DNA from 2 places in the Clostridium sp. 'White wine YQ' genome. Region 2 is predicted to be linked to the other one. Evidence: a T-box and tRNA genes for the amino acid it is inferred to sense, from the RefSeq annotation. Region 2 holds a T-box; the other holds one or more tRNA genes.
The links. The T-box of region 2 lies ahead of gltX (glutamate--tRNA ligase). A T-box ahead of a tRNA ligase gene usually reads a tRNA of that ligase, here a tRNA-Glu.
Positions count from the first base shown of each region.

Region 1: it encodes a tRNA-Glu, which carries the amino acid that the T-box ahead of gltX (glutamate--tRNA ligase) is inferred to sense. The anticodon was not compared.

Region 1 is NZ_JAQYUU010000011.1:32,333-47,332, forward strand. It holds gene PTZ02_RS18550 (replicative DNA helicase) at 1-99, shown strand, start outside; gene mgtE (magnesium transporter) at 229-1,572, shown strand; gene PTZ02_RS18560 (hypothetical protein) at 1,625-2,017, opposite strand; gene PTZ02_RS18565 (hypothetical protein) at 2,522-2,680, shown strand; gene PTZ02_RS18570 (NAD(P)-dependent malic enzyme) at 2,741-3,913, opposite strand; gene PTZ02_RS18575 (adenylosuccinate synthase) at 4,311-5,591, shown strand; gene PTZ02_RS18580 (AI-2E family transporter) at 5,629-6,678, opposite strand; gene PTZ02_RS18585 (DUF1858 domain-containing protein) at 6,851-7,033, shown strand; gene PTZ02_RS18590 (acyl-[acyl-carrier-protein] thioesterase) at 7,166-7,915, shown strand; gene PTZ02_RS18595 (NAD(P)/FAD-dependent oxidoreductase) at 7,934-9,193, opposite strand; gene PTZ02_RS18600 (CoA-binding protein) at 9,361-9,720, shown strand; gene PTZ02_RS18605 (hypothetical protein) at 9,738-9,887, shown strand; tRNA gene PTZ02_RS18610 (tRNA-Glu) at 10,103-10,177, shown strand; tRNA gene PTZ02_RS18615 (tRNA-Val) at 10,200-10,275, shown strand; tRNA gene PTZ02_RS18620 (tRNA-Asp) at 10,287-10,363, shown strand; tRNA gene PTZ02_RS18625 (tRNA-Glu) at 10,395-10,469, shown strand; tRNA gene PTZ02_RS18630 (tRNA-Val) at 10,491-10,566, shown strand; tRNA gene PTZ02_RS18635 (tRNA-Asp) at 10,579-10,655, shown strand; tRNA gene PTZ02_RS18640 (tRNA-Thr) at 10,684-10,758, shown strand; tRNA gene PTZ02_RS18645 (tRNA-Glu) at 10,768-10,842, shown strand; tRNA gene PTZ02_RS18650 (tRNA-Val) at 10,865-10,940, shown strand; tRNA gene PTZ02_RS18655 (tRNA-Asp) at 10,955-11,031, shown strand; gene PTZ02_RS18660 (ATP-binding protein) at 11,123-12,112, opposite strand; gene PTZ02_RS18665 (DnaD domain protein) at 12,105-13,100, opposite strand; gene PTZ02_RS18670 (peptidoglycan DD-metalloendopeptidase family protein) at 13,417-14,667, shown strand; gene PTZ02_RS18675 (S8 family serine peptidase) at 14,721-15,000, opposite strand, start outside.
Region 2 is NZ_JAQYUU010000001.1:829,539-844,538, reverse strand. It holds gene PTZ02_RS04125 (glutamine--tRNA ligase/YqeY domain fusion protein) at 1-385, shown strand, start outside; gene PTZ02_RS04120 (hypothetical protein) at 450-1,010, opposite strand; gene PTZ02_RS04115 (DUF1653 domain-containing protein) at 1,047-1,301, opposite strand; gene PTZ02_RS04110 (DUF4829 domain-containing protein) at 1,330-1,803, opposite strand; gene gltX (glutamate--tRNA ligase) at 1,917-3,578, opposite strand; T-box leader at 3,631-3,866, opposite strand; gene PTZ02_RS04100 (ArsR/SmtB family transcription factor) at 3,946-4,908, opposite strand; gene PTZ02_RS04095 (ABC transporter permease) at 4,916-5,725, opposite strand; gene PTZ02_RS04090 (ABC transporter ATP-binding protein) at 5,728-6,702, opposite strand; gene PTZ02_RS04085 (ABC transporter permease) at 6,712-7,524, opposite strand; gene PTZ02_RS04080 (DUF2512 family protein) at 7,671-8,036, shown strand; gene guaC (GMP reductase) at 8,062-9,045, shown strand; gene PTZ02_RS04070 (DUF6179 domain-containing protein) at 9,282-10,640, opposite strand; gene PTZ02_RS04065 (DUF6323 family protein) at 10,640-11,143, opposite strand; gene PTZ02_RS04060 (glutamate synthase-related protein) at 11,348-12,994, opposite strand; gene PTZ02_RS04055 (AIM24 family protein) at 13,213-13,968, opposite strand; gene PTZ02_RS04050 (nucleoside phosphorylase) at 14,026-14,793, opposite strand.

The DNA of each region.
Region 1 (15,000 bases), on a different contig from region 2:
ATAGCTAAGCAGAGAAACGGTCCAGTAGGAACAGTAAAATTGGCTTGGCTTGGACAATACAGTAAATTTGGAAATTTAGATTCAGTACATAAAGAATAGAAAGAGGTGAGATATATGGATCCCAGTGGGTATAGTAGTAAGAATTTAAATAAAAAACTAAATATTAATCCAGGAGGATTCATATATATCAATCTATAATGCTTCCTCCTGAAGATGGAGGTAGCTAAAATGAACAAAAGCTTAAACATTAATGAATTAAAAGAAAGACTTATAAATTTACCAGGAAATGAGTTCTTGGAATTTATTGAGGATATTCATCCAGCAGATATTTTAGATGTTATTAGAGAGTCAGAAGAAGAAAAGGCTTATTTAATTAAAAAACTTCCACATTGGCTATTAGCAGATGTAATAGAAGAAATGGAAGAGGAAGAGAAAGAAGAATTCCTTAATCTATTTACTGATATTGAACAAGGAAATATAGTCAATGAGATGAGTTCAGATGAAATAACGGATTTACTTTTAAGCGTTGAACCAGATAAGGCTAATAAATTACTTGAAGCGCTAGACAAGGAAGATCAAGAAGAGGTTAAAGAACTACTAACTTATCAAGAGGATACCGCTGGTGGACTTATGGCAACAGAATTTATTGCCATAAAAGAAAACATGACAGTAGCAGAAACATTAACTTATCTTCAAACTGCAGGAATTGAAGCAGAAACAGTGTATTATTTATATGTTTTAGACGAAGAAGAAAGTTTAAAAGGAATACTATCACTTAGAGAACTTGTTATTTCATCATTTGACATAATAATAAGGGATATAATGCATGAAAATGTGAAGAGTATTCCAGTTTTTATGGATCAGGAAGATGTAGCAGTAATATTTGAGAAATATGGATTTCAAGCAATGCCAGTTGTTGGAGATAAAGGAGATATGCTTGGAGTAATAACGCTAGATGACATTATTGAAGTTGTTAGAGATGAGGATAATGAGGATATATACCGTCTTGGAGGACTTAATGAAGGTGAAGTATTAGATGGAAGAGCTAGAGAATCAGTTAAGAGTAGATTACCCTGGTTATTCGTTAATTTAATTACAGCAATTTTAGCAGGAGCAACAGTTAATATATTTAATGGAACGATAGATAGAGTAGTAATATTGGCGAGCTTTATGCCTATTGTGGCAGGTATGGGTGGAAATGCAGGTACTCAAAGCTTAACTCTCATAGTAAGAGGAATAGCATTAGGGGAGCTTACTGGTGAAAATGCTAGAAGAGTATTTTTTAAAGAAGTATTAACTGGGTTGGTAAATGGAGCGGCTATTGGAGTTGCAGTAAGTATGCTTGGTGTACTTTGGTCAGGTAATCCTATTTTTGGTTTAGTAGTTGGCATAGCAATGATACTTAACATGGCATTGGCAACAATTGTCGGATATGCAGTTCCGGTAGTACTCAAAAAAGTAGGAGTGGACCCAGCATTAGCCTCTGCTGTATTTGTAACAACTTTTACTGATGTATGTGGTTTCTTTTTCTTCTTAGGATTAGCTACATTATTTATAAGCAAGTTAACATAAGAATAAGTTTTTTAAAAGAGATATCAAGGTTACTTTTGATATCTCTTTTTGATTATATACATTTTTTTATACTTAAAGCTAATTCTCCATTTTCAACATTTAGACTAAGCGTATCAATGTCGATATAAGGTATGTAGAAAATTCTTCTTACTTCACATGATGCTTTAGTAGAAGTAATATTAAAATCATTATTAGTAATGTTTAGATTTTTTATACTTATAATTAAAAAAAAGTGTTCGTAACTTATGGTTATATCTTCCTCTAGTACCTCAGGAATATCAGCATAGATAATTACTTCATTATCTAGTTCTAATATGTAAGGTTTGAAAAATGTATTATTTGCCTTTATTTTATTTTTATTATCTTGAAAAGACTTTTCCCAAATATATTCAAAAAACTCTTTTGAGCTTAATGAAATTGGAGACTTTATAATAGGTAGATTCATAATAAAAACCTCCCTTCTAAAGTTCTATACATATCTTATGTAAAAATAGTCCAACCTATACTATTAGATTTTTGGGACAGTATATAAAACTTAAGAAGAGAGAATAATATTAGCAATCATAATAGGATTTTAGTTTAACTAATAACTTATTGAAACAAGAATAAACTAAGTTTTCTATAAAAAATCCATATAAAATTAATTATAAAAATATATATTAAAATTTGTTGACAGCAGTGCAAAACTATTATATACTTAACTCAAGGATAGTGATAATCATTATCAACAGTTGAGAAACCAACGATTATTCTTGACTTTACAATAGCAACACACATTAATATAACAAAGTAAGACTCCTCTTAATATTTACTTTTGTTCTAAAAACCTAGGTCATGGGCAGACCTAGGTTTTTTTCCGTTATTAACCTAATTCATGAAATTTTCTATAAGTATATAATCTCTTATTGAGCAAAAAATAATAAAGAATATATCGTGAGGAGTGATGGAAATGGGAAAAAATAAAAATCCAGATTCTCAAGGACAAATTGCAGAGAATCAAAAGATATTTGATAAAACTAATGAATCATCTAGCTCGACAACTGGATTTAACTTTACAGGAAATACAGGTCGTCAACCTGGTATATTTAAATCTAAGAAAAAAGATTAAAAATAAAAAATAAAGCAATTAATAAATTGCTTTATTTTTTTACTCTTATGACTTTTTAAACTATATTCTTGCAACCCCAGTTTTAATAGCTGCATTTCTTACAGCTTCAGCCACCTTATTTTGAACATCTCTATTAAAAGATTTTGGTATAATATAATCCTCAGTTAATTCTTCACTAGAAATTGAATTTGCGATAGCATAAGCTGCGGCTATTTTCATTTCTTCATTTATTTCTTTAGCCCTAACGTCTAAAGCCCCTCTAAATATTCCAGGGAAGGCTAGAACATTATTTACCTGGTTTGGAAAATCGGAACGACCAGTGCCAATTACTTTTACTCCTGCTTTTTTAGCATCTTCAGGGAAAATTTCAGGAACAGGATTTGCCATTGCAAAAACAATAGAATCTTTATTCATCTTTTTTACCATTTCTGGTTTTAGTATTCCTGGTGCAGAAACACCAATAAATACATCAGCATTTACTAAGGCATCATCTAGTGTTCCCTTCATCTTTGAGAAATTAGTTATTTTAGCTAAGGCTTTTTTTGCATCATCCACTTCTTCTATACCATCATAAAGAATTCCAACTTTATCGCAAACTATCATATCCTTAACACCCATGGAAAGTAACAATTTAGCAATGGCAGTCCCAGCAGAACCAGCGCCATTTACGACTACTTTTATTTTATCAATATCTTTATTTACAAGTTTTAATGCATTAATGATGCCTGAAAGTACAACAATAGCAGTACCATGCTGGTCATCGTGAAACACAGGGATATCGAGTTTTTCTTTAAGCTTGCTTTCTATTTCAAAACATCTTGGAGCAGATATATCTTCAAGATTTATGCCTCCTAAGGAAGGTGATATTCTAATAACTGTTTCAACAATTTCTTCGACGTTTTTGGTATCTAGAACAATAGGAAAAGCATCTACATCTCCAAATTCTTTAAACAGAACACTTTTCCCTTCCATAACAGGAAGAGATGCTAATGGTCCAATATCGCCTAATCCTAATACAGCAGTACCATCTGAGATTACGGCAACTGTATTCCATTTACGAGTGTACAAATATGCTTTTTCAGGATCCTTATGTATTTCTTTACAAGGTTCAGCAACTCCTGGAGTGTAAGCTAAGCTTAAATCCATAGAATCTTTAACTTCTACTCTAGAAATTACTTCTATCTTACCTTTTTTCATTTCATGGAATTTTAGTGATTCTTGATATATATCCATTAAAACACCTCACGATTAATTTTAGTTATAGGGTTTTAAGTACAACTAATAATTATTAAGTTTTATATAAAAAACCCTATTAATGACTTATTTATAATTATAATCAAATATACGAAAATTATAAAATACAATGAAAGCAAATTAAGGTGATTATGCTAAGTATTTCAAAGATATTTGATACATAATGGAAAAATACACGAATTTTTAAAAATTTTTATAAATAAATATTCGCTAATTTGTTGACCTTGATAACTTACTTTGGTAGTATTGTATAGGGGATAAAGTTTAATTACTTATAAAAATCCACCAATAAAATTTAGTGAATTTATAAGCAATAAACACTCAAAATACTTAATAACAAGCTAATTTTTATTAGCATATTTGAGGAGGAAATAATATGTCAGCATTTGTTGTATTAGGAGCCCAATGGGGAGACGAAGGAAAAGGTAAGATGACAGATTACCTAGCAGAAGAGGCAGATGTAGTAGTTAGATTCCAAGGTGGAAACAACGCAGGACATACAGTAGTCGTTGGAGATAAAGAATATAAGCTTCATTTAATCCCTTCAGGAATATTATATGATGATAAATTAAATGTAATTGCAAATGGAGTTGTTGTTGACCCAGTTGCATTATTTGAAGAAATAGATTATTTAGAAGGTTTAGGAGTTAAGGTAACTCCAGAGAAGCTAGCAATTAGTGATAGAGCACATTTAATAATGCCTTATCATAAAGTTTTAGATAAACTTAAAGAAAAAGCTAGAGGAAAGAATGATATAGGAACAACTGGTAAGGGTATTGGACCTTGCTATACTGATAAATATGAGAGAAGTGGAATTAGAATATGTGATCTTCTTCATGAAGATGTATTTAAAGAAAAGTTAGCTGAAAACTTAAACCTTAAGAACCCATATATTACTAAGGTTTTAGGTGGCGAAGAGCTATCATTTGATGAAATATATGATCTATACTCAAAATTAGCTGAAAGATTAAGACCATTCGTTCAAGATACTTCAGTTAGAGTATATGATGAAATTAAAAAAGATAAGAATGTTCTTTTTGAGGGAGCTCAAGGAATGCTTCTTGATATAGACCACGGAACTTATCCATATGTTACTTCATCAAATACAACTTCATGTGGAGTTGCAAGTGGAGTAGGAATTGGCCCTAATATGATCCAAAATGCTTTAGGAATTGCAAAAGCATATACTACAAGAGTTGGTAAGGGACCATTCCCAACAGAGTTAGAAAATGAGACTGGTGAATGGATAAGACAAAAAGGGCATGAATATGGCGTTACTACTGGAAGATCTAGAAGATGTGGATGGTTAGACTTAGTTATATTAAAAACTACTGTTAGAGTATGTGGATTAACATCTCTTGTAGTTACTAAAATAGATACTCTTGCAGGATTAGATAAAATTAAGATGTGTGTAGGATATAAGTTTGAGGATAAGGTAATAGATTATTTCCCTGCATCTCTTGAAGATTTAGCTAAATGTGAACCAGTTTATGAAGAATTTGATGGCTGGGATGAAAGCATAGAAGAAGCAAGAAGCTATGATGAGTTACCGGAAAATGCAAAGGTATATTTAAGAAGAATAGAAGAAATTACAGGTGTAAAAATTGATATAGTATCAGTTGGACCTAAGAGAGATCAAACTATAAGAGTAAAATAAGCTTTAATAACAAAAAAGAGGGTATACCCCTCTTTTTTTATTGCAATTCAATATTACGACTGCTCCAAACAATTTTAAGTATAGAGTATACTGGCACTACAAGAAATGCACCAGCAATCCCAAATATAGTAGCTGCAGCTATTACTAGGAATATGTCAGTAAGAGGGTGTATTTTCATTGCTTTTGACATAACTAAAGGAACAATAAACCTACCTTTAATAGTTTGTGCTATCATAAAAACCAGAGTAAGTTTTATAACCATTGGAAGCCCCATAGTCAAAGCAATTATATATGGAATAATCATGGATATAAAAAACCCCAAAAAAGGTATGAAGGCGAGTATAAAGGTTAGTAACGATAAAAATAATTTCCCAGGAAAACCTATAGCTAAATAACCTATAAAAACTGAAAGGGCAAGAAAAAAAGCCACTGTTGCCTGCCCAGTTATGTACTTAGAAAGAACAGTATCACCTTCTTCAATAATATAATTAGCTCTTTTATGCTTTCTTACAAAAGGTAAGGATAATAAGTACTTTTTAAATTTTGTATCACCATTTAATAGATGATAAACGATTAATAAAACTAAAATTACATTAGAAAAAAGATTCCATCCGAAATCAAATAAAGCTCTCAGAATAGAAATTATTCTTGATATATAATTTTGTCCTTGGCTCATAAAATAATCTTTAATAGCATTAAAATCAATGTAGTTTGAAAGTAGATCTTTAATATAATTGAAGTTTCCGTCTTTATATTGAGTAATTAATAAAGAAACTCTATAAATAAAATAATCTTTTTGCTCAACAAGATTTGAAATAATTATAAAGAAAAAAACATATAAAATTAAGGATGAAATTATTAGTGATAAAAAAACTGATAATTTTAATGAGAGTCCTTTTTTAACGAATAATCTTTTTAAGGGATTTATAAGATAATATAGGAATAAAGCAATAACTATAGGTAATATAATTACCTTAGAAGCTTTTTTAATAAAAGTTATTAAAATAGTGGATCTTGACAATAATAATATAAAGATTAAAAATAGATTTAATATTAATAAGTTATATAGTAAACTCTTCTTTTCCATAATGATCTCCTTAATATTTTTATTATGGTTATTTTTACTCAAAGAGAGAAAATTATGTTTCGAAAATTTAACAAAATTAAATCCGACTAAAATACTTGACTTTGTTTTAACATAATAATATAATTTCTTTGTTGGGAACAGCAACGAATCTATTTTAGCGAGGGTGGTAAGGATGATAACAAAGGAAATGACAATCGGAGAAGTAGTTAGAACTAATCCTGAAAAGGCAGAAATATTAATGAGCTTTGGTATGGGATGTGTTGGATGCCCATCAGCTCAATCAGAAACATTAGAAGAAGCTGCTATCGTACACGGATTAAATTTGACAGAATTAATGACTGCATTAAATAAATAAATTTTTACTTAAAAGAGTAGGAAAGGGTTGTAGAAAGTATGAATAATGACTTTTTACAACCCTTTAAATTTTTGAGTTTTATATATTAAGTGATAGAATATATTGTATAAGTATTTATTGTGGAGGTAAGAGATGGGGAAGAGTTTTGAATATATATATCCAATAAATTATTATAATTTAGATGTAGGACTAAAATGTAAAATAACTTCTATTTTTGATTTTTTGTGTGATATAGGAATGCAGCAATCCGAAAGATTAGAAGTAGGGGTAGATAAGTTACTAGAGAAGAACTTAACTTGGGTGTTTTATAAATACAATCTTAAAATATATCGGTATCCTGGTTTTGGTGAAAATATTAAGATAAAAACTATTCCAACAGGGTTTAAAAAGTTCTATGCCTATAGAGAGTATTTTTTATATGATGAAAAAGATAACTTAATAGCTGAGGGTATGAGTTTATTTTTTTTAATAGACATTAGTAGGAGAAGGCCATCTAGAATTCCAAAAGACCTATATGAAGCTTATGGCTGTAGTGGTGATATAGAAGAGACTATTCCTATGAATGAACCTGATAAGCTTGAGGAGGCTCAATATTCAAAAGAATTTTATGTTAGATATAGTGATATAGATTCAAATAAACACGTTAATAACACGAGATATGTGGAATGGGCATTAGAAGTTGTTCCTCAAGAAATAATTACTAACTACACATTAGAAGACATTAACATAGTATTTATAAAGGAAATTACTTATGGACATATGGTAAGAACTATGTGTGCAACTGAAGAGCAAGAAGGAAATAAGATTAAAATTGTACACTTAATTAAAGATGATGAAGGAAATGATATAACATCCTTAACAAGTCTATGGAAGAAGATATAGTGAAATAACCCTGAGGCATTATGCCTCAGGGTTATTTGCTTTAAGAATAGAGTTTATTGCTTTATGAGAGGAACTCCAAGCCCATTGAAGATTATATCCTCCACAGTCTCCATGAACATCTAAGATCTCACCTATAAAATATAATCCAGAAACCAATTTAGATTCCAAGGATTCCTCATTAACATCACGAGTATCTACACCACCTATAGTTACCTGTGCATTATTGAATCCATTTGTTCCAATACATTTAAATTTCCATTCCTTCATTAGAGAAATAAGTTTGGATTTTTCCTGCCATGATAATTCCCAAGCCGGCTTATGAAAGTTATCAACAGAAGCTTCTTTAAGTAAAGTAGGAATTAGTTTTTTGTTAACAATTCCTATAAGAGCATCAGAAATTTTCCTGTGTGAAAAAATACTTAAATGGCCTTGTAGGAAATTATCCACATCTGTATGAGAAGCTTCCGGATTCATATCAATTAAGATATCAACAGATTTGCCTTCATAAATAGCTCTAGAAGCTAGTGCAGACAGCTGCAGAATGGGTGGACCGGATATTCCATAGTCAGTAAATAATAGCTCTCCTAATTCCTTTCTATGAACTTTTCCATCTATTGAAATAGAAGCTAAGCCGTCAAATTTAATTCCCGATAGGGCTTTTAAATAAGGATAATCTAATTTAAGCTGCACTATTCCAGGTAAAGGAGTAATAACTTTATGACCAAGATCTCTAGATAAGGAATATCCAGAGCCATCAGAACCAGTTTTTTCAGCAGATTTTCCTCCACAGGCTAAAATTAATTTTCCACAGGAGAAGGAGTCGAATTCTTCATTGCTTGTGGATAAAATAAATTTTTTATTCTTGTGGATAGATTTTACCTTACAAGAATTATAAACAGGAATACTACGATCTTCTAAGGCTAACCTCAAAACATCAACAACTGAAGAGGCTTGTAATGATTTGGGATATAATTTTCCGTTTTCAAGTTCCACAATAGGAAGACCTAAAAATGAAAAAAAATCTATAGTATCATTTACTGAAAAATTTTCTAATGTAGTTATAGGAAATTTCTCATTTGAACTGTGAAATCCTTTGAAAGGAGAAGTTATTGTTGAGTTAGAGATATTGCAACGTCCATTTCCAGTTGTTAAAATTTTTCTACCAACTCTATCTCCAGCTTCTAAAATTGCAACGTCAATTCCTAAGTCTTTTGCATAAATAGCTGCAAGTAAACCAGAAGCACCACCACCAACTATTAATAATTCATGATGTATCATATCAAACTCTCCTTTTAACATTTTGATTAATTAGAATAAATAAATTGTATCATTATTGAAATAATATAACTAGGGGAGAAAAGTGAATATGCAAAGAAAAGAAAAAAGGTATATAATTAATTTATATAGTAGATTTTAACTATATGTAACAAAAGGAGGTAGAGAAAATGAATGCTACTGAATTATTGAGTTTTAAAAATTGGGTTGTAGTGGGGGATGTTACAAATGAAAGTAAATACGCCGCCAAGATACTAAAAAAATTAAAGTCAAGAGATTTTAATGTAGAAGGAGTACATCCTAAAGGAGACGGAACCTATAAAACATTAAAAGAAGTTCCATATAAAATTGATGTTATAGACTTATGTATAAATCCTATTAGTGGAATAAAATTTATTGAAGAAGCAAAAACTTTAAACATAAAATATATTTTAATTCAACCAGGAGCAGAAAGTAGAGAAATATTAGATTACTGCAAAGAAAATGATATAGTAGCTATTGAAGGATGTGCATTAATTGCTCTTGGATAGAGGAAGGAGACTTACATATGGATGACAATAAAAATAGAATTAGAGACAGAGAAAAATCTAATGCAGAACTTAGAAAAATGTTTCCTAAGGGTGGAGCAGATATTGGAGTTGAAAATGGCGAAAAGATAGGCCATTATGCAAATTCAAAAAACCATAAAGATAGGTAATTTAATACAAATAGTTATATTTATTTGAAAGACTATCTTGTAAAGGATGGTCTTTTCTTGTAAAATATAACTTAAATAATCTATAAATAAGAGTAAAATTAGGTGGATTATTAAAAAAAATAAAAAAAGTGTTGACACTATTATTAAATTTCGGTATTATATTCTTTGTCGGGTTGCTCCGAGAGTAATCACCGAATAAGGTTGTTGTTATTCATGGCTCCTTGGTCAAGCGGTTAAGACACCACCCTTTCACGGTGGTAACAGGGGTTCGATTCCCCTAGGAGTCACCATTTTATCCCATGAATTATTTATGGGCGCATAGCTCAGCTGGGAGAGCACCTGCCTTACAAGCAGGGGGTCACAGGTTCGATCCCTGTTGTGCCCACCATAAATTCATACGGCTCAGTAGCTCAGTTGGTTAGAGTGCCGGCCTGTCACGCCGGAGGTCGAGGGTTCGAGCCCCTTCTGAGTCGCCAATTAAAACTCAACCAAAAGTAAACTTAATATGGCTCCTTGGTCAAGCGGTTAAGACACCACCCTTTCACGGTGGTAACAGGGGTTCGATTCCCCTAGGAGTCACCATTTTATCCCATGTTTATTTATGGGCGCATAGCTCAGCTGGGAGAGCACCTGCCTTACAAGCAGGGGGTCACAGGTTCGATCCCTGTTGTGCCCACCATAAATTTAATACGGCTCAGTAGCTCAGTTGGTTAGAGTGCCGGCCTGTCACGCCGGAGGTCGAGGGTTCGAGCCCCTTCTGAGTCGCCATTTAATTTAATAAAACAAAAAATTATTTGCTGGCATGGCTCAACGGTAGAGCAGCTGACTTGTAATCAGCAGGTTGTAGGTTCGATTCCTATTGCCAGCTCCAATTTAATATGGCTCCTTGGTCAAGCGGTTAAGACACCACCCTTTCACGGTGGTAACAGGGGTTCGATTCCCCTAGGAGTCACCATTTTATCTCAGATTTATTATATGGGCGCATAGCTCAGCTGGGAGAGCACCTGCCTTACAAGCAGGGGGTCACAGGTTCGATCCCTGTTGTGCCCACCAATTAAACTTAATATGGCTCAGTAGCTCAGTTGGTTAGAGTGCCGGCCTGTCACGCCGGAGGTCGAGGGTTCGAGCCCCTTCTGAGTCGCCAAAGAAAAAGTCTTAGTATTACTAAGACTTTTTTGCTTTTTATAATATTTTAAAGTTTATATAAAAAAATAGAGCCTTAAATTAATAAGACTCTAACCTCTATTTGGTTTTAATAAGTTAAGCTTAACACGTATATCGTCTCCATAAAACTTGCATAGTCTAAAGTTTCCAATTAATCTTGAACTAATTCTTTCAGTATAACTCTTTGCTAAATCAATAAGAGAAAGATTAGTTGAAATAAGCATCTTCTTATTTTTTAATAATTTAGCATTTAAAAGATTAAATAATTCAGTTATGGTAAACTCAGTTATCTGTTCTGCCCCTAAATCATCTATAATAAGCAAATCACAGTTAATCAGAAGTTCTTCTAAGTCACGATTATTATCAAATTTTATTTCTCTGAAGTTCTTAATAAGCTCGTCAGAAGTTCTATAGAGAACTAAATAACCACTGTCTAACAAATCTTTAGCTATAGAATCAGATAAAAAAGTTTTTCCCGTACCAGGGCCACCAAAGAATAATAAATTTTCATTATGATTTTTAAAATTTGGAATGTACTCTTTTAAAACATATTGATAAATAGTTTCTATATTCTTTCTAGGAGAGTATTTCTCAGTATCTGATTTATGAGATGAATATAATGAGATATCCCAATTATCAAAATTATTCTTTTTTACAGCTTCAGATAATTGAGAATTTTTATAATACACTTGAACTAACTTTGCATTATAACATGAACAAGGATCTACTCCTACGTAACCAGTATCCTTACAAATATTACAGTGATAATGAATATTTAAGTAGTCTTGTGGATACCCTTTAGAAACTAATAATTCGTATTTTCTTGCCCTTAGATCCATAATTTTATTTTTAATTTCTAAAACTAAAGCTTCTGAATTATTACCGGCTTTCAATATACTTCTTGATAAGTACAAAGATTGTTTTCCTATTTCCTGATCTAATTCAATTATTTCAGGATAAAGTCTTTCTATTTCTTGTTTTCTAGTTTTTAACGCTTTTGCTTCATTTTCTCTAATTTGTTCATAAAGACTTAAAACTTCAGCTTTATAACCTTTAATCATCATTATCCCATCCTAATAATTTTTTTTCTAAAGAATCATAATCATAATTTCTTCCCTCGAAGTTATCGAATCTAAGCTTAGATTTTTCTTTTTCTTTAGGTTGATATGTGTTTTTTGTATTTTTAGCTCTATAAGCAGCTTCTTTTTCTGCAATAGAATCAAGGGTCTTTAAGTTGTCTGCATGCCATTTAGATAATATTCCATCAATATATTTAAAATCTGCACGATTTAATCTCTCAAAGCATATGTTACATGCTTTATATATTATGTCTAGTGAGAAATTGTATTTAGAAATCCATTTATCTAAAAGTTCCTCTTGAGGTTTCATAATTTCAGAGTTCTTAATTCCTAGATAAGAAAGTATATTTTTTATTTTTACCCACTTATCTTCAGATTTTTTAATATAGTTTTGAGCATCCTCTATAGTCTTTATATTATTATCATTCCATGCTAAGGCAACTTTTTCTATGTAGCGGGCATCTCTTTTCCCTTTTGAAACGCAATATTCAATTAATAACAATATTAACTCAGAAGTAAAACCAAAATCTTTTTGCCAACTTAAATAAGAAGTCATTTCTTTAGGGGATAGGGGTCTTGCAATAAGTCTTTCGATATCTTTTAACATATCCTTAGTAGAATCAGTATTTAGTGCATCTAGAAGACTTATACTATTAGAAGCTTCTTCATTTTCTTCTGCAAAACTAGTAAATTCTAAATTGAAGTTATTCATTTTATCTATTGGTATAAGCTTTAGTAGACCTTCTTCCTGCCAATAATATAAGGCATTCATCACATCAGATTCTAAAAGGTTAAGCTTTGTAGCAATAATTGAGGAACTAACACCTAATTCTCCAGACAAAATATATTTAAGCATTAAAATATATACCTTAACAAACTCGCCGCGTGCTTTAGGCATATATTTTTCAATAAATATATTATTTACAGGAGTGAAAGAAACAGGTGAGTTTTTTAACATAAATGTACTCATAGGCTATCTACCTTTCACTAAAATTTATATACTTACACAATTAGTATATAAAATATAATTATTTCTAAGTGTAAGGATATTATAACAAACAGAGATGCTTAATACAATTTTCAATTTATTATATATATAATGCATTAAGGAATTTACATGTCACTGTCCAACTCTTAGTTGAAACGTCTAAGAGTTGGACCATGAGATGTAATATGACTCTTGCATTATATAAAGTTAACAATAGAATAATTGGTGGTATAGTATTTTAAATTTTGGGAACAGTAATATTTGTGTTTAAAAAATAAAGTTTTAAAGAGGATTAACAATGAAGTGTAGCCTGAGAAAGTTATCAAGAAAAATTAATATAGAGATATTTTGTAATAAAGTAACTAAAGATAAAAAGATAATAGTTCTAGCAGCACTATTTTTGCTGCTTGTTACATATTCAAATAGAATATATGATGAAAGAAGATATTATGAAGTTTATATAAATGATAGATTTATTACTTATACAAATAATAAAAAAGAAATAAAAAAAGAATATAAAGAAGTGTTAAGTTATTTAAAGAATAAATATGAAGAAGCGGATATAGATAAGACTAGTGTGGTTTTTAAAAGTAGTTGGAATAAAGATGTTGAATTTTCTAATAATATTGAGGTTAAGGAAAATATACTCAAAAGTTTGCAGGGAAGCGTAAAAGCTAAAAAGTTAATTTTAGGGGATAGGACTTTAGGATATGTTTCATCTGATAAGGAAAAAAAACAAGTATTTGAGGAACTTGCTAGTGCATATATAAAAGAGAATGGGATATGTAGAGATGAAGTAAAGAAAGTTGATGTTTCAGGAAATATAAAATTAGAAGATGAAACAATAAATATATCAAAAATTGAGCCAATAGAAATTATTGCAAGTAATATATACAATGAAAATAAAAAATCAAGTAATCCATTAATAAAAATAGATATAGTTGTAAAAAATATTGTAAATGAAGAAATACCACCATCAACTAAAATTGTTTCAACAAAAGATTTATATTGGGGGGAAAGCAACACAGTTCAAGGTAAAGCAGGGACAAAAGAAGTTTTAAGGGATTTAACCTATGAAAATGGGGTAGTTATTAGTGAGCAGAGAATTTCTGAAAAAGTAATAACAAAGGCAACAGATAGTATTATATACAAAGGAGCAAAAGACCCTATTTCTAGTGGAGTAGCATTTTTAGATCCCCCATCAAGAGGAGGCATAACTTCAAGTTATGGAGCTAGGTGGGGTTCTAAACATCATGGAATAGACATTGCTGGAAATACAGGAGATCCTATTGAAGCTGCATTTGATGGAACTGTAGCTGATACTGGATACAATAGTATATACGGAAAGATGATAGTGATAGACCATGGAAAAGGTGTAGAAACTGTTTATGGACACTGTAGTAAAATTCTTGTGAGTGCTGGAGAAAAGATTAAAAAAGGAGATCTTATCGGAAGAATAGGAACAACAGGAAGAAGCACTGGACCGCATTTACATTTTGAGTTAAGAGTAAATGGGGAGGCTATAAACCCAATTAAATACGTTAAGTAAAAAAAGAGAGCTTTATTGTAAAAATAAAGCTCTCTTTTTCTCAAGTAAGTTTATTAAAATAGTTTTGATAAATTTACGTAACCTTCACCATATAAATTTTTATCATAATCAATAGACTCACAGGATAATTTTAATATTGAAACTAAATCCTTAAAGCCTAGGCTTGGATTGTTTTCAAAAATAATTGCACATAATCCAGTTATATAGGCGCAAGAGCACGAAGTACCACTAAAGGTTTCATAAGATTTATTTAATTTAGGAGCATATATCTTAACACCATTTCTTTCTGGAATATAGTACTTATGAGTATTTAAAGAAACTATATTTTTAGCG
Region 2 (15,000 bases):
AAATGGAGAAGTAATAGAAATTCACTGTACCTATGATCCAGAAACTAAGAGTGGTTCAGGTTTCACTGGTAGAAAAGTAAAAGGAACTATTCACTGGGTAGATGCTAAATCTTGTGTTCCAGCTGAATTTAGATTATATGAACCATTAATATTAGATGATTCTGAGGAAGGTGAAGATAAGCACTTCTTAGAACAAATAAATCCAAACTCAATGGAAATATTGCAAGGTTTTATCGAGCCAACTGCTATTAAAGATGCTAAACCTCAAGATAAGTTCCAAATGGTTAGAAATGGTTTCTTTAATATAGATACTAAGTATACTACTCCTGAAAAATTAGTATTTAACAGAATAGTATCATTAAAATCATCATTTAAATTAAGCTAATATTCTTTTTTATATAAAATACCGTGCTAACTAAATAGCACGGTATTTTTAACTCTTCTAATATTTATGATAATTCGCTTAATTCTCTACTACATCTCTTTAAGAAACTCAAGATGGATATTGTTATTATAATTGATGCTATAAAAAATGCAAAAACTAATATTATTGCTAGAATTGGTATAAAAATTAATAGTAATACAACCCAGACTGCAATTTGTAAAATCAAAAACTGTTTCCACTTTTTAAGAGAATCTTCTGCTAGTTCATATCTTTCTTGTCTATGTGCAATTTCGTGGATTCCCATAAATAAGTTATATACAACTAATAAACTTATCACGAGAGATGCTATTCCTACAATAAAGCTAAGAATTCCAAGTGACCCAAAGTGAATACCTTCTGTATGAGTTGGCATCTCATATATAGAGAATATTGATACCACTATCATTACTATATTATATTTTGAAGCTACTTTAAAATAATCACTACTTGAATTTAAATCTTTAAATCCAACTGCAAACAATATATACCCAATTATATCCGGAAAAATATCAAAACCTTGAATTCTAAAACCAAGCATTATAAATATAAAGCCCCAGAAAAATTTATTTAACCCTTTTTCAACCATATAATTTCTCCCTCATATTTCCCAATTAATTTTAAACTACTTCACACTTTTAATAACTACCGGTTCAAATCTATATTTTTGCTCTATATTAGGATATTTTTCTTTATCAACTTCACTTAAAAACATATCTATTGGCCTTGCATATACTCCACAGTCTCCATATAGAGCTTTATATACAACTAGTTCATCTCTAGTTTCTGAATGAACTGCTATATCAATTAATAAATATAAATCTCCTTTAAAATGTCTAAATATAGTTCCTTTATACTCTATTAAATTTATGTTTTGCATGTTTTTCTCCTTTCATTGTGCAAATTACTTATTCACCCATATCATCAATTAGCCATGGTGAATTTTCATTTTCCCTTATAACATAAAACCACCAATCATATACCCCGCTATCTTGCGGTCCTACCCCATTTTCAAAATATTTTACTTCATACTTTACTTTATAAACCTTGAGGTTATTTTCTGTAGTATTATTTACGCTTCCTCTTCCATTTTGTAAATACCCTTTTTTCACATCTTCACTATTTTCTTCTTTGATATCTACTATATTTATACTTTCTAAATTCTCAAAACCCCAAACAACATTAGGAGTATCGTGCCATTTTGTTAGTGTTTTAAGAATCTCTTTTTTATTTTTTTCATTTCTGTACTTAAAATAATTTTCTACAACTTGTTTTGGCTCTAATGATTTTTCTTTAGAATTTGAAGTTAGTGCTTGTACTCCATAATACCCAATACTAACTGACACTAACAATAAGACTATTAAGAATACCCTTTTTCTCATTTATTCACCTCGATAACATAAATTGAGACATATCCAAATTATAACATTTAATTCTGCTTAAATACATCTAAATATTAAAGGACTCCACAAAATAATTGTGAAGTCCTGAATCTTTATATATTTAAGAATTTTTCAAATCTTGATCTAGTTTTTTCTTCACCCATAATCTGCATTATAGTATAAAGGTCTGGTGTGTTAGTTCTGTGTGATAATGCAATCCTCACTGCCCCAGCCACATCAGATATCATACCTTTATATTGGTCTGGATTTGCTTTAAATTCTTTTCTATTTGCACAGTAACCAAGTCTAGTTCCAATTTCTTTTAAATCTTCAAACCAAGCTTCTTGGCTTCCTGCATTAAAGTTAAATTCATTTTTATAAACTTCAATTACAGCTTTAGCATCTTCAAGTGAAAGTCCTTTTGGCATTTCAATTTGTTCTGCTGTTTCTTTGTCAAATAATTCATCAAAGAAATAGAATACTTTTTCTTTTACTTCATCCCATTTTGCATAGTCTTTTCTTGGCTTTGGACCTTCTTTGTCTATATTGAATATCTCTTTAGCCATAGCTTCATTTTCTGTAACTAATTTATACATTTCGCTATCAAACTCTTTAGCCCAAGCAGTATAAATTTCATAAACATCATTAGCTTTCATAGCAGCAATACGATCCTTAGATACATCATTTAATTTTACTAAGTCAAATAATGCTCCGCTCTTACTCATTTTTTCCAAATGAATCTCAAATTCATGATAATCAGCTGTTGGATTTTCTGCTCTCCAATCCTCGAAGGTTGAGTTTATGATATTTAATAAATACTCTATTACAGTTACTGTTGGATATCCAACTTCTTTATAATAAGAAACTGCCGCTTCTGCATCTTTTCTCTTTGAAAGCTTTCTCTTTGATCCGCCATCTTGCTTCATTATAGTTGGTATATGAGCATATCTTGGAGCTTCAAAACCTAATACTTCAAATAATTGAACATGTATTGGAAGAGATGATAACCACTCTTCTCCTCTTATTACATCTGTAGTTCTCATTAAGAAATCATCTATTGCATGCGCAAAGTGATATGTAGGAAGTCCGTCACCTTTAATAAGTACTATATCTTGATTATTTTCTGGGAAAGATATATCCCCTTTAATTAAATCATGGAATTCAACCCTATTTTCAGGATTTCCTGGAGACTTTAATCTTATTATATATTTCTCTCCAGCTTCAATTCTCTTAATTGCTTCTTCTTCTGTTATATTTCTAAATTTAGCATATTCACCATAATAACCTGGAGTTATTTTGTTAGCCACTTGTTTTTCTCTAAGTTCAGCTAATTCTTCTGGTGTGCAGAAACATGGATAAGCTAATCCTTTTTTAAGTAAGTCTTTAGCAAAAGTATTATATATTTCTGCTCTTTGACTTTGTCTATAAGGACCATATTCTCCTTTATAAGTATCTTGACCTGTCATTCCTTCATTAAAATCCATTCCAAAGTTGTGCATAGTTGCTATAGTATCTTCAATGGCACCTTCAACTTCTCTCTTTTGATCAGTATCTTCTATTCTTAAATAAAATACACCCTCAGATTGGCTTGCTAATCTTTCATTGATTAATGCAGCAAACACTCCTCCAATATGTTGAAATCCAGTTGGGCTTGGCGCATATCTTGTAACTCTAGCACCTTCTATTAAATTTCTTTTTGGATATTTTTCAATATAATATTCTGTTGAATGATTAACTTCTGGGAATATCATATCTGCTAATTTTTCAAAACTCATCCTCTACATCTCCTTTAAAACTTTAAAATAAAAAAAGCCTTCATCCTAAAAATCTTAGGACGAAAGACTAACTTCCGCGTTACCACCTAAATTGATTAAAATATTAATATACTATTTTAATCCTCTTAATTATCTTTAAGGGAATAACCCCATAAATATACTACGCCTAATAGGCTTTCTATTTATTGCTCAAAAGCTTCCTTCAATAGATTTAAATTCTAGGATTTCACCCTCCCTAGATCTCTAAGATTTAATTTTCTATTTACTCTTCTTTTTCAATGCTCTTAATTAAATATATAATTTTAAATTAATATTTACCAAATACAAAACAATTATACAGTTTGAATAAATGATTGTAAAGGAATTTTTATGTCATCATAATATACTCATATATTTTATATGGAATATAATCTATTTCAGTAGTGTTTATAGAATAAATAATATAATTTCCTCTTCTTTCTTTAATCACTAGATTCCCTTCTTGCATGACTTTTAAGGCCTTAGAAACTGCAGCCTCTGTGATATTTAAAATTTTGCTTAGTTCTTGAGTGCTCTTTCCTTTTTTAGATATCTCTTTAAGAATTTTAAGTCTAGTACTATCTCCAAGTGCCTTAAGTGTTCTTTCCAAGTCTAACGGACTTTCCTTCTCATATGAACCTAAGTCAATTAAGTGTGTTAAATATAGATTATCACCTATTATTCCAAGCATAAGGTGAGGACTTACAAATGTAGAGGAATTTATTGTTATGCATTTAAGTTTTTCTCTATTTACTACATATTCCTTATTTTTAATGAACTTAATCTTCTCATCATTAAACTGTATTCTTTCGTGTATAGAGTCAACTATATAAAATATTCCCTTTTCTCGTCCTAATGCTGCTTGTTTTTTAAGAACTCTTGTAATTATAGGCTCTATATATTTAAGCTCTTCTTGAAATATCTCAATATAAAACCTTTTTAGTAGTTCCAAAAATGATAGATAGTCTCTTTGTGTAATTCTTTTATCATACTCTTTAAATATCTTATTTACCTTATAAATTGAGACATTTGATAAGAATTCTATGGAACTTAATATACTTAAATCATTACACTCTTCAAAATAGCTGCAGAAATCCATCACTATGCAATATTGATTAGTAAGCTCTCCAAAATTCATAACTTCTTCTAAAAATTTATTATCAGTCTTTTCTTGAACCTTTTGCACCCACTGCTTTCTATGTAAATGATGCTCTGGAGAAGATAATACATGCATAGCGCAAAACATTTCATAAAGCGGTGAATACTTAAACTCACATAATATTCCTTTTTCATAAATTACATCTATCTTCATATTACCTCTAAAAATAAGTGAAATTACCTGTTTTCCTGCTGTGAACCTCTACTATTTTTATTATTTTTATACAAGCAAAGTATAATAACGCTATTATACTTACTCCAATAATAATAAAGTTTGTTATCCCACTTAATGAACTTCCTTTTAATATAACATTTCTAACTGCTTCAATTGCATAAGTTAAAGGGAATAATAAACTTATTCCTTTTGCCCAAAATGGAAACACTGATGTTGGTACCTTTACTCCAGAAAATATCTCCATAGGTTCTTCTAAAATTGTAAATAAAAATCCTGAATCCCTTGAGAATAAAAACAAAGAATTTAAAAGCATCCCCCATATAACAGCCATTGTTAAAGTTATTATAAAAACCACCATTAAGGAAAGATAATTAATATTCAACACTTCTCTTTTAAATATTAGAACACCTAAGGTAAATATCACCATAAATATAACGCTCTCAAATAATGAAGATAAAGCATTTCCTAAAATAACTCCTTGTCTTGTGGCTGGGGATAAATAAATAAGCTCTAATGTACCACTCATCCTCTCAAAAGAAAAATTCCAAGCGGATTGCACTAAGCTTCTAAACAGGCTCATAGTCATATATCCTAATACTATAAATACTACCACATTTTGTTCATTTAAGTAATTAATATTACTATTATTTATCTTAAAAGGCTTAAAGCTATAGTATGATGTTATAAAACTTAAAATAGGCCATATAAATAATGAAATGTATATTAATTTGCTATGGAAATAATTAAGATGCTGCTTTTTCATTTCTCCAATAACTACTTTTACAAACTGTTTCATAGCTATGCCCCTTTCTTTGAAAGCTTAATTATTGTATCCTCAAGTCTTGGAACTATCTCGTAAAATTCTTTTATAATTGCTCCCTTGCTTGAACAAATTTTAGATATATCTAGACTTAAGTTCTTTGAACTAATAATTTTATAGGAATTTTCCTCTTGCTCTATTTCTACAGTATTGTCTTTTAAAATAAGGTTATTTAGCATATGCGATTTAAATTCACCTGAATTATTATGAAGTGTTAATTTATATACTATCTTTGTAAATACATCCTTAGATAACTCTTTAACTGTTCCTTGCTTTATTATTTGTCCCTTATCTAAGACATATATATAATCAGAAAGTTCCTCAACCTCATCCATATAGTGTGAGGTTAATAATATTCCCTTCCTATTTTCCTTTGACAATAATTTTACATGTTCTCTTAATTCTTTAGATACCACTGCATCTAATCCCAATGTTGGTTCATCCATAAATATATAGTTTGGATCATTAATAAGACCTCTAGCTATTTGCAATCTTTGCTTCATTCCCTTTGAAAATTCTTCTACTTTCTTATCCTTGCTTTCTTGTAAGCCTACTAGATTAAGTAAGTAATCTATTCGCTTTTTTAATATATCATTTGGTATTCCATATAGTTGTCCATAATACCAAAGGTTTTCATTTGCAGTTAGCCTCCAATATATCATCCTTTCCCCGCCAGCTATCATATTAATCTTACCTTTTATAATCCTGGGATTTTTAACAGCATCTACTCCATCAAGAAAATATTCACCAGATGTAGGTGAAAGTAACGTAGTTAACATTTTAATAGTTGTTGTTTTTCCAGCTCCATTTATGCCTAAAAGCCCAACAATCTCGCCTTCATTTATTCTTATTGAGACATCTTTTACGGCTTCTACACTTACCTTTTCATTTCTAAATAACCCTTTACTTGTTTTTGTTTCATATATCTTTTTCAAATTATTTGCTTCTATCATATTTAACACCTACCCTTGAATTTTTTCTAATGCTATAAATTCTATTCTTTTAAGACTTAAGAATCCAATTATTATATAAACTGTACTTAATATAAACACATAAATTATAGTATTGCTTTGTTCAAATATATCCTTACCTAATATTGCCGTTCCCCTTATTAAATTTGAAATTTCTGTTACAGGTATTAATTCCCCTATACTTCTAATCACTTTAGGTAAATACTCTGTTGGAAAAGTAATTCCGCATAATAAAAGCATGGATACAAATAAAGTATTTTGAGAAATATATGTATCTCTTGTATATAGCATTATTGATGCAAGTACCATAGATAATCCAAAAAAGCCATATAAGGCCAAGATAATAATTAATATAAAGGATTTTACATTCATATTTGATAAATTAAGACCAAAAGGTAATGCAATTATCAAGGATACCATTACTTCAAAGGTAGTAGCCACAGTTTGCTGAAGCATATTCCCCAAAAAATATTCTCCTCTTCTAAATGGGGTAATCATTAAACTCTCCAAAGTTCCTTCTCTTAGTTCTGTAATAAGACTTCTACTAACATTTAGGCAGGTTCTAACCACAAAAATATACGTAAGAGAACCTAATATAACATAGCTCATATAATCTCCTGTGCCTGCGAATTTTAGAAAATCATCTCCAACCTCTCCATTAAAAAGCATCTTATACATAAACAATGCTCCTACTACAGTGTAAAAACCTGTTAAAACATTCCCAATGAAAAAATCTTTTGGATAAGCTCTTAACATTACAATAAAATTCCTTTTAAATGTTGCTACTAATACCTTCCCCCTCATTTTCATCTTCCTTCCTGATTTGATTAACTTTTTAGTTAATCAAATTGCGTATTTATTATTCCGGAAGCATTGTAAATTGTTAGGAATAATTTGTCAACATATTAGAAATAATAAGTTTTATATTACTTTTAAAGGAGGTGAACAAAATGAAACATGTTACAGCATTGATTGTTAAATTTGTTATGGTTGCAATTGTATTAGAAATTATTCTATCTATGCTTACATATTTAACTTTTACAGAAACCTTATATATAGCTGCTGCAGTAACAATCGTTGCGTATATATTGGGAGATCTTATTATATTACCTGCCTCAAACAATATCGTTGCAACCGTTTCCGATGTGGTATTATCACTTGTAGTAATCTACTTATTCGATTTCATTTGGAATGGTAAGGGAATATCTATAACTGATGCGTTAATTGCTGCAGTTGTAATAGGCGTAGGTGAATGGATTTTTCACAAATATGTTGCAAAAAATGTTTTACCAAATAATAAAGAACACTTAGATTAATATAATCTTTTTTAGAGGTGTGAACATGGAAAATGTTTTTGATTATGAGGATATTCAGTTAATTCCTTCAAAATGTATTGTAAATAGCAGATTAGAATGCGATACAAGCGTGGTTTTAGGTAACCATACTTTTAGATTACCAGTTGTTCCAGCGAATATGCAGACTATTATAGATGAGAAAATAGCCCTTTACTTAGCCGAAAATGGCTATTTTTATATTATGCATAGGTTTAATCCTGAGAAACGTATAGATTTCATTAAAGATATGAAATCACGAGGCTTACTCACCTCAATCAGTGTTGGAGTAAAAGGTGAAGAATATGAGTTTATAAGGAATCTTGCAGCTGACAACCTTATACCTGATTACATAACTATAGATATAGCTCACGGCCACGCAAATTCAGTTATAAGTATGATTCAGCATATTAAAAACCTTTTGCCTGATAGTTTCTTAATTGCAGGAAATGTAGGAACTCCAGAAGCAGTTAGAGAGTTAGAACATGCTGGAGCTGATGCTACAAAGGTAGGAATCGGGCCAGGAAAAGTATGTATTACTAAGATTAAGACTGGCTTCGGTACTGGAGGTTGGCAGCTAGCAGCTCTTCGTTGGTGTGCAAAGGCTGCAAGTAAGCCTATTATAGCAGACGGAGGAATTCGTACACATGGAGATATCGCTAAATCTATTAGATTCGGTGCATCAATGGTAATGATTGGTTCATTATTTGCCGGACATGAAGAATCTCCTGGAGAAACAATTGAAATGGATGGTAAACTTTATAAAGAATATTTTGGTTCCGCCTCAGAATTCCAAAAAGGTGAAAGAAAAAATGTTGAAGGCAAAAAAATGTATGTTGAATTCAAAGGTTCAATAAAAAATACCTTAATTGAAATGGAACAAGATCTTCAATCATCAATTTCCTATGCCGGAGGGAATAAATTAGATGCAATTCGCACTGTTGACTACGTAATAGTTAAAAACTCAATTTTTAATGGAGATAGGGTATATTAATACAAAAAAATCGTCAAGGCGATTATGAGCCGTCGATTTTTTTCTGACATCTGCCTTTCCGAGCGTATGCAAGGAAAAATGGCAGGCGACTAATTTCTATTTTTTTACTCTTTAGAGAAACCTAAGCGACTTTTAGTTTATAATTAAAATCTATTAAGTTACCCGCTCAAACAAAATATTAAAACCCTCTAAAGAGTAAAAACTTATTGCTTACCATATATGGCAAGCAATAAGTTTTATGTTTCAACACCTTGAGAAATTCTTATTATTTCTATTTTTCTATCCTCATCAAAACTATCTAAATACACCTTAAGTTTTTCATGCCATTCTCTTTCACTCTCAGTACCATAATCGCTATCCATAAATTCTCCTTGTGGTGTATTTTTAAATAATAGTGCTATTTCAAAATCATCTAAAGCTTTAAAAACATGAATAAATTCATCACCAAAAATACAATCTGCCCCCAAGACATCTATTAAATCCTTTAAGCTATGAAATTCCTCTCTTATAATTTTTATTTTGTCTTCTACATTATTACAATCTCTAATTTCTTCAGTTATACACTTAAATATATCATTTTCTACACTCTCACCATCTTCATATCTAATCCCCTCATCTTGAGATTTATCTGGTGTTATAAATATACTTTCTAATGTATCAGTCCTAAGACCATTTTCTATATCTGGTATCACCTTTAATATGGTTTCTGTTATATAATCAATTAAACATTTATTTTCAATAGAAAGCTCTTTAATCATCTTATCTTTTGCTTCAATAATATGTTTTATAAAATCATCCTTTGATAATTTCTGTATTGACTCTTTAATATATTCTCTATCATTTTTAGTTATATCAAGTGATTTTTCCTTTTTCTGAGTAAGTATAACACCTAGATAATTAACTAAAACAAGTTGAAATATATTTATAAGCATATGATATGAATTCTTATGAAAGCCTTTTAATAATGACTCTATTTGAAAGATATCAAAGTTTAAGCAGAAGTGATTTTCCATATTTATTTTATTTAAATAGTCTTCCATATATTCAATTCCTACTAGTTTCATCTCATCATTTGCTAATGGATAATCTATTGAACCTGCTGCTTCATGACTGGAAAATCTAATATCATATTCGTCAAAAAATAGTGGTAGTCCATAATCAATTGTGTCATTATATGCATAGTTCATTGTATTAAGTTTTGTTTCTTGAATATGATTTAATAAACTTTTACATTCATCATACTTTAACCTTATGAGCTTCTCGCCTTCTTCAAATAGATATTTCATGCCTTTTTCGTTAAAGAGAGTTTTGCTTCCTTTAATTGTGGAATTGTTCTTTATGAATAATCCAATTGTATAATAAATTGACAGCATAATTTTATCTGCAATTTCAACTCTAACTGAATAACTTTCATTTCTGGTATAATAGCCTAGTGTTTCTGTTAATATGCTAAATAGCTGAGTTTGAATATTTTCTATTTCTTTTATGCTTAACAGCTCTTTGGTATAAAGCACATGTAATAATGATTGAAGATAATGTTCATCGCTTAGTAGTTCTTCAGAGAAATTCTCTTTTGAAACAATATAATTTCCCACTATTCATCATCACCTTCCATATTAAAGTATTCCTCCAAAATCTTCATTTCGTCTTCACCAACAAAATCAGTTACTCCAAACTTTATATTATGAGCTACATTATATAAATATCTATCGCTAAGTAATTCTAGAGAGCCTTGGCATTCGTTATCGAAATAACTTTTCATTAGATCTATTAATTCATCATCACTTATTTCATCCATTGTTTCATTTTTATAAAAATAGAATATATCAATAAGCTCATCTATTGTTTCAAGATAATTATATTGAGAAATATAAGGAGATTCACAAAATGCAGATATAATTTTTTTAACTATTACTCCTCCAAATTCAAATCTTCCGTTACTTCTTAATGCATTATTTCTTGTTTTTAAAATCACATGTATATCTTCATCGGAAAGCTTTAAACCATATTCTAAAGTCTCTTCATTACACTGCTGAATTTCTAAAAAAGTTTGTTCGTTTACTAAAGAATCTGAAATAGACATAAGTTGTTTCTCCATAAAATAACCCTCCAATTTTTAAATTAACTATTGACATTTATATTTAGATGTGGTATGATTAATATGTATAAGTATATTTACCATGTTATGCTAACAATTAATTTTATCATCGGCATTTGTTCATGTCAATGATATTTTTTGTAGTTATTTTAAGAACTTCAATATAAAAGCTTAGGTTATAATTAACCTAAGCTTTTTCATTAATTATTCTTCATTTAAGATACACTTAGCAAGTTCATCATTTACCTCTGTCATGAACTTTATTCCAGTTTCCCTCTCTGTTTCCCTATTTGCTGAGAATAAATCATTTCTAGAAATTTCAGATACTCTAAATTTTCTAGCCCCAGCCATTAATTGCTGCAATCCGGCTGTAAGCTTATCAGACAATGTCCAAACGCCAATTGCTCCTAAAGGTATATTCTTCATCTCATCTGCCCCGACTTTATTTTTAACATCATAATATCCAGCAAATATTTCTTCAGGGGTTGTTCCGAATTCTTCTGTTATATGCTTAGGTAATGTATCCCAGTTTCCATTTAGTTTATTTCTTCTTTCCGGATATAATGCACCTTCAATATTTGCTCCCAAGAATCCAGGAATCATAAGTGACCTTCCCATACATACAAGTTTAGTAAATGGCGCTCCAAGAGCAAGAGCTTTAAATATATGATCTTCTCTAGCTAGGCCGCCAGCAAATGCCATATCTACTACATCATATCCTTTATCAGAAAGAATCTTTGCATATTCATATGCCTTTGCATGAAGGAATATAGAGGGAACACCCCAGGACTCCATCATATTCCATGGACTCATCCCAGTGCCACCACCTGATCCATCAATAGTCAATAAATCAAGTTTTGCTTCTGTAGCAAACTTAATTGCCATAGCAAGTGCTTCCATTCCATATGATCCTGTCTTCAGTGTAATTCTCTTATAACCAAGTCCTCTTAAATAATCAACTGACTTCATAAATTCTTCTTTAACTTCATGATAATTATTTAAATTAGTATATCCAAGTCTACTATGTCTAGCAAAAGATTTGATTGCTCCACTCTTAAAAGCTTCTTGAACCTCCGGTCTTATTGGATCAGGATCAACTATATATCCTCTATTTTTTAAGAATATTGCATATTCAAGACTTGTTACCTGTATCTCTCCACCTATATCTTTAGCTCCTTGCCCCCACTTAAGTTCTAAAATTACCTTGTCACCATATTTTTCAATAACATATTCTGCTACTCCATTTCTTGTATCTTCTACATTCATTTGAACAATTATAGCACCATAACCATCATAGTAGTTTAAATATGTGTCAATTCTACGTTCCAATTCTGGTGATTTTACTATCTTTCCATTCTCTATTATCGAATTTTTATCAACACCTACAACGTTTTCACCAATTACGATTGGAAATCCAACTAAAGCAGCGCCGATAGCAAAAGATTCCCAATATTTCTGAGCTATAAAAGTTGAACCTAATGCTCCTGTCATGAATGGTACCCTAGACCTTGTTTTTATTGCTTTTCCAAACTCTGTTTCAATATTTACATTAGGAAATATACAATCATCTGCATTATTAGTACGCCCATCTATAACTCCAAATGCTCCATAATTATACCCTTGTATTCTGAGATTGTTATAGCATACTCCCACATGATTAGTATTTGAACTTCCAGCAGTCACAGTTCCAAAATCTCTTGGATATAATAATTTTCTACCTTTCATACTAGATGTCCAAGTCTCGCATTTTCCTTTGCAATCAGCTCTGCAAAGTGTACAAACTCCTGATTCTGCTGGATTCCCCCTGTTTACAGTGTTTAAAACATCATTGTTTTTTTGATATATACTCATCTACTCTCCCCCTATTTATATTTAAATTGTAAGACATTATATAAATATAACTTTATGATTATATTTATTACATAAACATCAACATTATAGTTCGTTTAATAATAATCTTCTCAATATTTGTTTATTTTTTTAGCAATATATTAATAGGAGTTTCTAATTTCCACAAACAAAACAGAAAAAACGTTATGCAGCACATAACGTTTTTAGCTCTAATTATATTAAGCTATTGGAGCCATTAAGATTCTGCCAGTTCCTCGGTATACATTAACTAAACCTTCTCCTGAAACTGCGGAGCCAATTAAGCTTTTTCCTGACTTTTCTACTCTAAAATCTAAAGTATCAGACCAAGCAATAGCATAGTTTCCATCAATTCTAACTTCATCGTTTTGAAGAACAAATTCTACTAATTCATCTCTAGGAACTGGACTTTCTAGTACAGCAATTCCTTTACCTCTAAGACATAAATTAAACAACCCTTCTTTTCCAAGTACTGCTGATGAAAGATTTGTTCTTGCAACTACCTTTTGTTGAACACTTCCCTCACAAGCAAGGAAAAGTCCATCATCTAGCACTAGTCCACCCCAATCTGATACCTCTTCTAGTAATATATGTTTATAAGTAGGTTCTAGCATCAACAAGCCATTACCTTCATATTTAGGTTTTATTGCTGATTCCTTTGTAACCTTTGATGATAAAGCTTTGCCTAATAAATCTCCAAAACCCTTAACATCTGCACCCATGCCAACTTTTCCTGCAGTCCACTGCATTGCTCCGGCGCTAATTACAAAAGAGTTACCGTTTAACTCAATTAGAACTTGTCTCTTTCTAACATTCATTTCAGAGGCAAAATATGCATTAATTGCAGTTGCGCTATTTACACTTAAATCCTTTTTGTATTCAAGAACTTTTACATTGCCTTTAGTCTCAATGATTTCGATATTCTTGTTGTCATAAAGATTTTTATAAGTTACCATTTTAAAATCCCCCTTTTTTATATAAGTTTATGTAAAACTAATTGATTTATTACAAAATTATAATCGGAGGCTCGCTTCTACTGAAAACCAGAATAATGCTTCCCTTATAAATCTCCTATCCACTTCACTTCTGGAATTCCATTCTTCACAGCTAATATCATCACCACCATAAATTATTTGTCCAAAAATAACGTTTCTATATTGCGCAACAGCACAAAAAGCAGAGCATTCCATTTCTACCACCAAACAACCTTCATCTTTTCTTAGTTTCATCTTTTCTTTAGTTTCTCTATAAAAGGAATCAGTACTCCAAGTTTTAGCAAGAATATAATTGCATTTATGAGCCTTTAAAGTCTTTTCAATTGCTTCAATAGCTTTATTATTAATAGAGATTTCCCTACTTGGTTCAATATAATGATAAGAAGTTCCTTCATCTCTGATCGCTGAATTTGGTACAATAATGTTTCCAGCTGCGATATTTTTATCTAAAACGCCACCGCTACCGCAAGAGATAAACTTTCTCCCACCTAACGCAATAACTTCTTCCATAAGGGAAGTTCCAAGTGCAGCTCCTACTCCTGGATGAAATACTGTGACTTTTTTGCCTTTATAATCTAGTTCGTAAATTGGATGTTTGCCGATTTGAGAATGAAGTATTTTAATCTCTTTAAGACTTCCCTCATTAACTAATTTCTCAATCACTTCACTATAAAAGCACATAACAACACTTTCAGACATATCTATCTTTTTGATGAATTTTGATGGTTCAATTATATTCTCTGTAACTCCGTCAAATTCAAGTATTGGAAATTCTTTCTTAACCACACCATTACCCCCAACTCTTTTTAACACCTATTTCAAGATATCTAAATTGTATATTTTTTAATAGTATACCATATGAATGAATAATTACAAATATTTGTCATATACCTATGCGTAAATTTGCTTTTTAATTACTACGCTTGTCCTTTAAAATGAAATGCACCTTAAATGTTAGTCAAATCTAGCATTTAGGGTGCATTTTACTATAGG